2 linked regions of the Cellvibrio sp. PSBB006 genome follow. The protein of the gene in region 1 binds, or shares a complex with, the protein of each later gene. Links are inferred from orthologs where the notes say so. Each region holds a gene or a part of one and is shown on either strand. Other genes may lie near its edges.

What was found.
Region 2: the proteins of secY (region 1) and secA are in contact, whole or in part, in a crystal structure (PDB 3DIN), measured with the Thermotoga maritima proteins. The link is inferred for Cellvibrio sp. PSBB006 from one-to-one orthologs. Residues at the interface, in WP_004081795.1 of Thermotoga maritima: Glu108, Gly109, Glu110, Glu111, Ala236, Glu237, Arg238, Arg239, Ile240, Thr241, Ile242, Gln243, Tyr244, Ala245, Arg246, Arg247, Val248, Thr249, Gly250, Arg251, Arg252, Val253, Tyr254, Gly256, Ala257, Ser258, Thr259, Tyr260, Leu261, Pro262; in WP_004082002.1 of Thermotoga maritima: Glu261, Ala262, Arg263, Lys300, Ala301, Arg302, Thr303, Ile304, Ile305, Leu323, Tyr324, Asp325, Pro326, Val329, Ser330, Tyr333, Ile336, Lys340, Phe345, Val349, Glu363, Phe364, Tyr374, Ser375, Gly376, Gly377, Glu393, Ile395, Thr482, Ser483.

What each region holds. Positions count from the first base shown.
Region 1 is NZ_CP021382.1:2,185,521-2,188,706, reverse strand. The notes cover bases 197-3,061. They hold secY (preprotein translocase subunit SecY), read left to right. Parts: upstream 197-892; coding sequence 893-2,230; downstream 2,231-3,061. Other genes in these bases: rpsK (30S ribosomal protein S11), read left to right, coding at 3,035-3,061; rpsM (30S ribosomal protein S13), read left to right, coding at 2,620-2,976; rpmJ (50S ribosomal protein L36), read left to right, coding at 2,252-2,368; rplO (50S ribosomal protein L15), read left to right, coding at 447-881; rpmD (50S ribosomal protein L30), read left to right, coding at 260-445. Outside these bases: more of rpsE, read left to right, coding at 1-196; more of rpsK, read left to right, coding at 3,062-3,186. UniProt on the Escherichia coli protein: The central subunit of the protein translocation channel SecYEG. Consists of two halves formed by TMs 1-5 and 6-10.
Region 2 is NZ_CP021382.1:1,991,100-1,994,644, forward strand. Bases 121-3,344 are described here. They hold secA (preprotein translocase subunit SecA), read right to left. Parts: upstream 3,030-3,344; coding sequence 321-3,029; downstream 121-320. Other genes in these bases: argJ (bifunctional glutamate N-acetyltransferase/amino-acid acetyltransferase ArgJ), read right to left, coding at 121-230; CBR65_RS08235 (M23 family metallopeptidase), read right to left, coding at 3,139-3,344. Outside these bases: more of argJ, read right to left, coding at 1-120; more of CBR65_RS08235, read right to left, coding at 3,345-3,545. UniProt on the Escherichia coli protein: Required for protein export, interacts with the SecYEG preprotein conducting channel.

The sequences.
Region 1 (3,186 bases):
GTTTATATGCAACCTGCTTCGCAGGGTACCGGTGTCATTGCCGGTGGTGCGATGCGTGCAGTTTTAGAAATTGCGGGCGTTCAGAACGTATTGGCGAAATGCTATGGCTCAACCAATCCGGTGAACGTTGTTCGTGCAACCTTTGACGCGTTAAAGACGATGGCTTCTCCCGATGCTGTTGCAGCAAAACGCGGTAAAAGTGTTGAAGAGATTCTGAACTAGTCGATAGTTATCGATTACTTGATAGCGGAATATCATCATGGCTAAGAAAATGATTAAGGTTACTCAGATAAAGAGCACGGCTCACCGTCTGAAGAACCATCAGGCTTGCGTAAAAGGCTTGGGCCTGCGCCGTATCGGCCATACTGTTGAAGTTGAAGATACTCCTTCAGTGCGTGGCATGATTAATTTGGTAAATTATCTGGTTAAGGTAGAGGGAGAGTAAGATGCGTCTTAATACGCTAAGCCCCGCCCCCGGCAGAATTCGCGAGAAAAAGCGTGTTGGTCGTGGTATCGGTAGTGGCCTGGGTAAAACCGCAGGTCGCGGCCATAAAGGTTTGAAATCTCGTTCAGGTGGCTCCGTCAAACCAGGTTTTGAAGGCGGTCAAATGCCGCTGCAGAAGCGTTTGCCGAAGTACGGTTTCACATCTCGTATCAGTCTTGTTACTGCTCAGGTTCGTTTATCTGAGCTGAATCTGGTTGACGGTGATGTAGTTGATTTGGAAACTCTGAAGCAAGCTGATGTTCTTAATGCGAATATCAAGCGCGCCAAAATTTTTGCTTCTGGCGAGTTGAAAAAAGCAGTTACAGTGAAAGGCTTATCTGTGACTAAAGGTGCTAAAGCGGCTATCGAAGCTGCTGGCGGAAAAATCGAAGAATAAAAGAGGCGCGAATGGCAACTCCCGGTAATCTGCCGCTAGCAAATCAAAAAGGTTTAGGCGAGCTTTGGGCTCGCCTTCGCTTTCTGTTTTTGGCTATTGTGGTTTATCGCATTGGTACTCATATTCCTGTTCCGGGTCTTGACCCAGAGCGTATAGCCAACTTATTTAATCAAAGTCAGGGCACGATCCTGGGTTTGTTTAATATGTTTTCTGGTGGAGCGTTGGAGCGAATGAGTATCCTGGCTCTAGGGATTATGCCCTATATTTCGGCCTCGATTATCATGCAGTTGTTGACTGCTGTTACCCCTTCTTTAGAGCAGTTGAAGAAGGAAGGTGATGCAGGACGTCGTAAGATAAATCAATATACCCGTTACTTTACGGTTGTTCTTGCCACCGTTCAGGCGTTGGCCATGGCTGTAAGCTTTTCTTCTTACGCTTATGGCGGAGAGCCGAGCTTCTCCTTCTATTTCATCGCTATCGTGTCCTTGGTTACAGGTGCGGTATTTATGATGTGGTTGGGTGAGCAGGTGACTGAGCGTGGCATTGGTAACGGTATATCCATGCTTATCTTTGCCGGTATCGTTGCTGGGTTGCCTAGCGCAATTGGTCAGGCGTTTGAGAGCGCGCGCCAAGGTGACTTGCACATTCTGTTACTTCTGGTTATTGCTGTTATTGCGCTTGCTGTTATCTGGTTGGTGGTTCGTATTGAGAGAGGCCAGCGCCGTATCACGGTAAACTACGCCAAGCGGCAGCAAGGTCGTCAGGGCTATGCTGCACAAAGCAGTCATCTGCCGTTGAAGATAAATATGGCAGGCGTTATTCCTGCGATTTTTGCAAGTAGTATTTTATTATTTCCAGCTTCAATCGCGCAGTGGTTCGGCCAGGGCGGTGAAGGTGCTGTGAATGAGTTTTTACAAGAGTTCGCTTTGGCTATTGGTCCCGGCCAACCGCTCAATATCATTCTGTTTGCCGGGTTGATTACTTTTTTCTGCTTCTTCTATACCGCTTTGATGTTCAATCCGAAAGAAGTAGCGGATAATTTGAAGAAATCAGGTGCTTATATACCAGGGATTCGTCCTGGTGAGCACTCAGCCAAATATATTGATAGTGTGCTAACACGTTTGACTGTGGTGGGTGCTATCTATATGTCCGCGGTGTGTCTGTTGCCCCAGTTCCTGGTAGTGGCTACGAATGTGCCATTTTACCTGGGCGGGACTTCTCTACTGATCGTTGTGGTCGTGGTGATGGATTTTATGTCGCAAGTCCAGGCACACCTGATGTCTCATCAGTATGAATCGCTGATGAAGAAGTCAAACTTAAAAGGTTTCGGCGGCAGTAACGTCCGCTGATCCTGGATATTAGGGTGAATCATGAAAGTTCGTGCTTCTGTTAAAAAGATTTGTCGTAATTGCAAAATGGTGCGTCGTAACGGTGTTCTGCGGGTAATCTGCAATGTTGAGCCGCGTCATAAGCAGCGTCAAGGTTAAATAGCTTTCGAACAAGCTGAGTTCCGTAAGCGTGAGCAGGTGGAGTTACTGTAGCCACCTGCTCGTTGTTTTAGAGTTCAGGCTGTTCGTCAAAGAGCTATTATGGGGGCGTTGACTGTCGCTTGATGAAAAATTCATCAGGCTATTGATTTCAAGTGACTTTATCGCTATCCTTTCGCGCCTTTTTAGAGTGCTGGATGGCGTTGTTACTGTCAACGCTACACAATTTACGTGTTACTGGAGTAATTTGAATGGCCCGTATTGCTGGTGTAAACATACCAGATAATAAGCACGCGGTTATCTCTTTGACCTATGTCTACGGGATTGGCCGTACCACAGCGAAGCAGATTTGCGCTGCCACTGGTATCGCAGAAGATGTAAAAATCTCTACGCTCTCAGAAGAGCAGATGGATGCAATTCGTAATGAGGTAGCCAAGCGCACCGTTGAGGGTGACTTGCGCCGTGTTATATCTATGAACATCAAACGCCTCATGGACTTGGGATGCTACCGTGGCTTACGTCATCGTCGCAGCCTGCCGCTTCGTGGTCAGCGTACTAAAACCAACGCTCGTACCCGCAAAGGTCCGCGTAAGCCAATCAAGAAATAATTGAATTGCTTACGTTTGTCATTCAAGTACGGTAACAACAGGTTAGGAAGAGATTGCTATGGCGAAGCCAGGTAATAAAACCGCAACGAAAAAGAAAGTTAAAAAGACGGTGGTAGATGGGGTAGCTCATATCCACGCTTCTTTTAACAATACTATTGTGACTATCACAGACCGTCAGGGTAACACCCTGTCATGGGCTACCTCCGGTGG
Region 2 (3,545 bases), 190 kb from region 1 along the record:
TTAATCACTAAATAACGAATCGGCGCAGCCGCCAAGTGGGCTTTGCACAATGTCACCGGCGCTGCGCAGAAAGCATTTTTTGTAAAAACACCTGCAACAGCACTGCCTTCTGCCAGCTCGAACAACACGACATCACGACGGTTTTGACGCTTGATACCCGCACAAACAGCGGTGAGTTTTACACCCGCTACCGGGTGCATGGAAGGGAATGGATATTCACCAACGGCCATGATTCATAATTCCTGTGCTATTTGCGACGATACTTTTAAACCACAGACACCGGTTAAACGACAGGCACCGGTTGCTCAACCTTTAATGCCTTACTCCAATTGTCCATGACACTGTTTATATTTTTTCCCCGAACCACAAGGACATGGATCGTTGCGACCAACTTTTCGCCCCTGGCGTACAAACGGCTCAGGTTGTTGATGATCGCGCTCGGGCAACTGCTCTTCGCCCATAGCGGAGACTTGTTCATGTTGCAGCAACATTTTTTGCCGTTCTAATGCTTCACGACGTTGCTTTTCCATCGCTTCCATTTGTTCGCGTGTAATCGGCTCAACACGTGCTAGCAGGTGGATTGTTTCGCGCTTTACGGTTTCCAATAATTGCTGGAAGAGCTCAAACGCTTCACGTTTGTATTCCTGCTTCGGATTTTTTTGCGCATAGGAACGCAGATTAATGCCTTGACGCAGGTGGTCCATGTTGGCCAGATGCTCTTTCCAAGCGTTGTCCAACACTTGCAACATAACCTGTTTTTCAATCTCAACCATGATGTTGCCGATGCGTTCGCATTTTGCATCGTAGCCCGCCTGGATTTCAGCGAGAATTTTTTCACGCAGCTTTTCTTCGTGCAGACGATTGTCTTCATCAAGCCATTTGGCAATGGGTAATTGCAAACCAAAATCTGTTTCAATTTGCTTTTCCAGACCGGGAACATTCCACTGATCTTCAATGCTCATCGGAGGAATAAAATGGCTGATCATGTCATCGACCACGTCTCCGCGAACAGTATTAACAGTGTCACGAATAGTGTCGGCGTCCAGCAGCTGATTGCGTTGGTGATAAATAATTTGCCGCTGTTCATTAGCGACGTCATCAAATTCGAGCAATTGCTTACGAATATCAAAGTTGCGACCTTCAACTTTACGCTGGGCTTTTTCAATGGCGTTGTTCACCATGCGGTGTTCAATGGCCTCGCCCTTGTTCATGCCTAATGCCTGCATAAATCCACGCACGCGATCCGACGCAAAGATGCGCATCAAATTATCTTCAAGCGATAAATAAAAGCGCGTTAAGCCCGGATCACCCTGACGACCGGCGCGGCCGCGCAACTGGTTATCAATACGGCGGGATTCATGGCGCTCTGTACCGATAATATGCAACCCGCCTGCCGCAATAACTGTTTCGTGACGTTTTTGCCACTCGGCTTTAATAGCGGCAACTTGCGCTTCTGTCGAATTTTCCAACGCGGCCACTTCCGCTTCCCATTTACCACCCAACACGATATCCGTACCACGGCCCGCCATGTTGGTCGCAATCGTGACCGCGCCTGGGCGACCCGCCTGGGCAATAATCTCCGCTTCCTGTGCGTGAAATTTGGCGTTAAGTACCTGGTGTTTAATGCCCGCTTTATTCAAGCGACGTGACATTTCTTCCGAGGTTTCGATTGATGCAGTACCCACCAGAATCGGAGCATTTTTTTCCTGATAGGTTTTGATGTCCTCAACGATTGCATCGTATTTTTCTTCTACCGACAGAAAAACCAAATCGTTCAGGTCGACACGCTGTACTGTCTTATTGGTGGGAATTACCACGACATCAAGACGATAGATTTCGCGGAATTCATACGCCTCGGTGTCTGCCGTACCGGTCATGCCCGCGAGAATCGGATATAGGCGGAAATAATTCTGGAAGGTAGTCGACGCAAGTGTTTGACTCTCGCTTTGAATCGGTACGCCTTCTTTGGCCTCCAATGCCTGATGCAGACCTTCCGATAGACGACGCCCCTGCATGGTTCGGCCGGTGTGCTCATCAATCAAGACAACCTGATTCTCCTGAACGATGTACTCTACATCGCGATGGAATAATGCATGGGCGCGCAAGGCTGAATTAACGTGATGCAATAACGCCAAATTATTGGCCGCGTAGAGATTTTGGTCCGGCTGCAGTAATTTTGCTTCAATCAATAAATCTTCTACATGTTGATGCCCGCTTTCAGAGAGTTCCACCTGACGGGTTTTCTCATCAACAGAGTAGTCGCCTTCCCCGTCTTCTTCCTGTTGCGGTTTCAACCTGCCGACCAACTGGTTCATGCGCTTGTAGAGTTCAGAACTGTTTTCAGCAGCACCGGAAATCACCAAAGGTGTGCGCGCTTCGTCAATCAAAATCGAGTCGACTTCGTCCACGATGGCAAAATATAACGGACGCTGTACTTTATCGGCTTTACTCAGCGCCATGTTATCGCGGAGATAGTCAAAACCGTATTCGTTATTGGTGCCGTAAGTAATGTCCGCCGCGTAGGCTTCGCGCTTTAAAGCAGAAGGCTGCATGGATTGGATAACGCCAACCTTCATGCCCAGAAATTCATAAACCGGGGCCATCCACGCTGCGTCGCGACTGGCCAGATAATCATTCACTGTAATCACGTGCACGCCCTTACCAGTCAGGGCGTGCAGGTAGCTCGGCAGGGTTGCCACCAGGGTTTTACCCTCACCGGTACGCATTTCAGCGATACACCCTTCGTGCAGCGCCATACCACCGATAAGCTGTACATCAAAATGGCGCATCGACAAAACCCGGCGGCTTGCTTCACGCACCGTGGCAAAAGCTTCAGGTAAGAGCTGATCAACGGTCTCGCCTTGCTGGTAACGCTGACGATATTCGTCAGTTTTTGCCCGTAATTGTTCGTCAGTCAGCTTTTCCATGTCGGGCTCAAGCGCGTTAATTCGCGTCACAATCTTGCTCATGCGCTTGAGTTCACGATCATTTTTTGAACCGAATAAAGCTTTAGCTATAAAACCAATCATTTGATATACCGTAACTTATAAGAATGCAGATCTGAAATAAAATGAACCTGACAGCAAGGCTGGCAAGTAAACAGAAAGGTGCTTGTTAAAGCAAGCGGGGAGAGGAGAATTATCGGCTGGCGCGATGAATATAGGTTGCAGGATCGACAGGGCGACCGTGCTTGTAAACTTCAAAATGAACGTGGGGACCAGTAGAGCGACCGGTAGAGCCTACTAAAGCGATGATTTGACCTTTTTTAACTACATCACCCACTTTTACCAGATTACTTTTGTTGTGGGCATAGCGTGTGGCATAGCCGTTACCATGGTTGATTTCCACCATGTTGCCATATTCAGGGTGACGACCAGCAACAGTGACAACCCCGGCAGCAACCGAGATGACATCAGTGCCTTCACGGGCCGCGAAATCAACACCAGCATGGAAAGCAACATTGCCGGTAAACGGATCGGTTCTGCGCCCAAAACGGGAAGCCATCCAACCTTTTTGCACGGGTCGACCGGCAATAAAGATGTCAT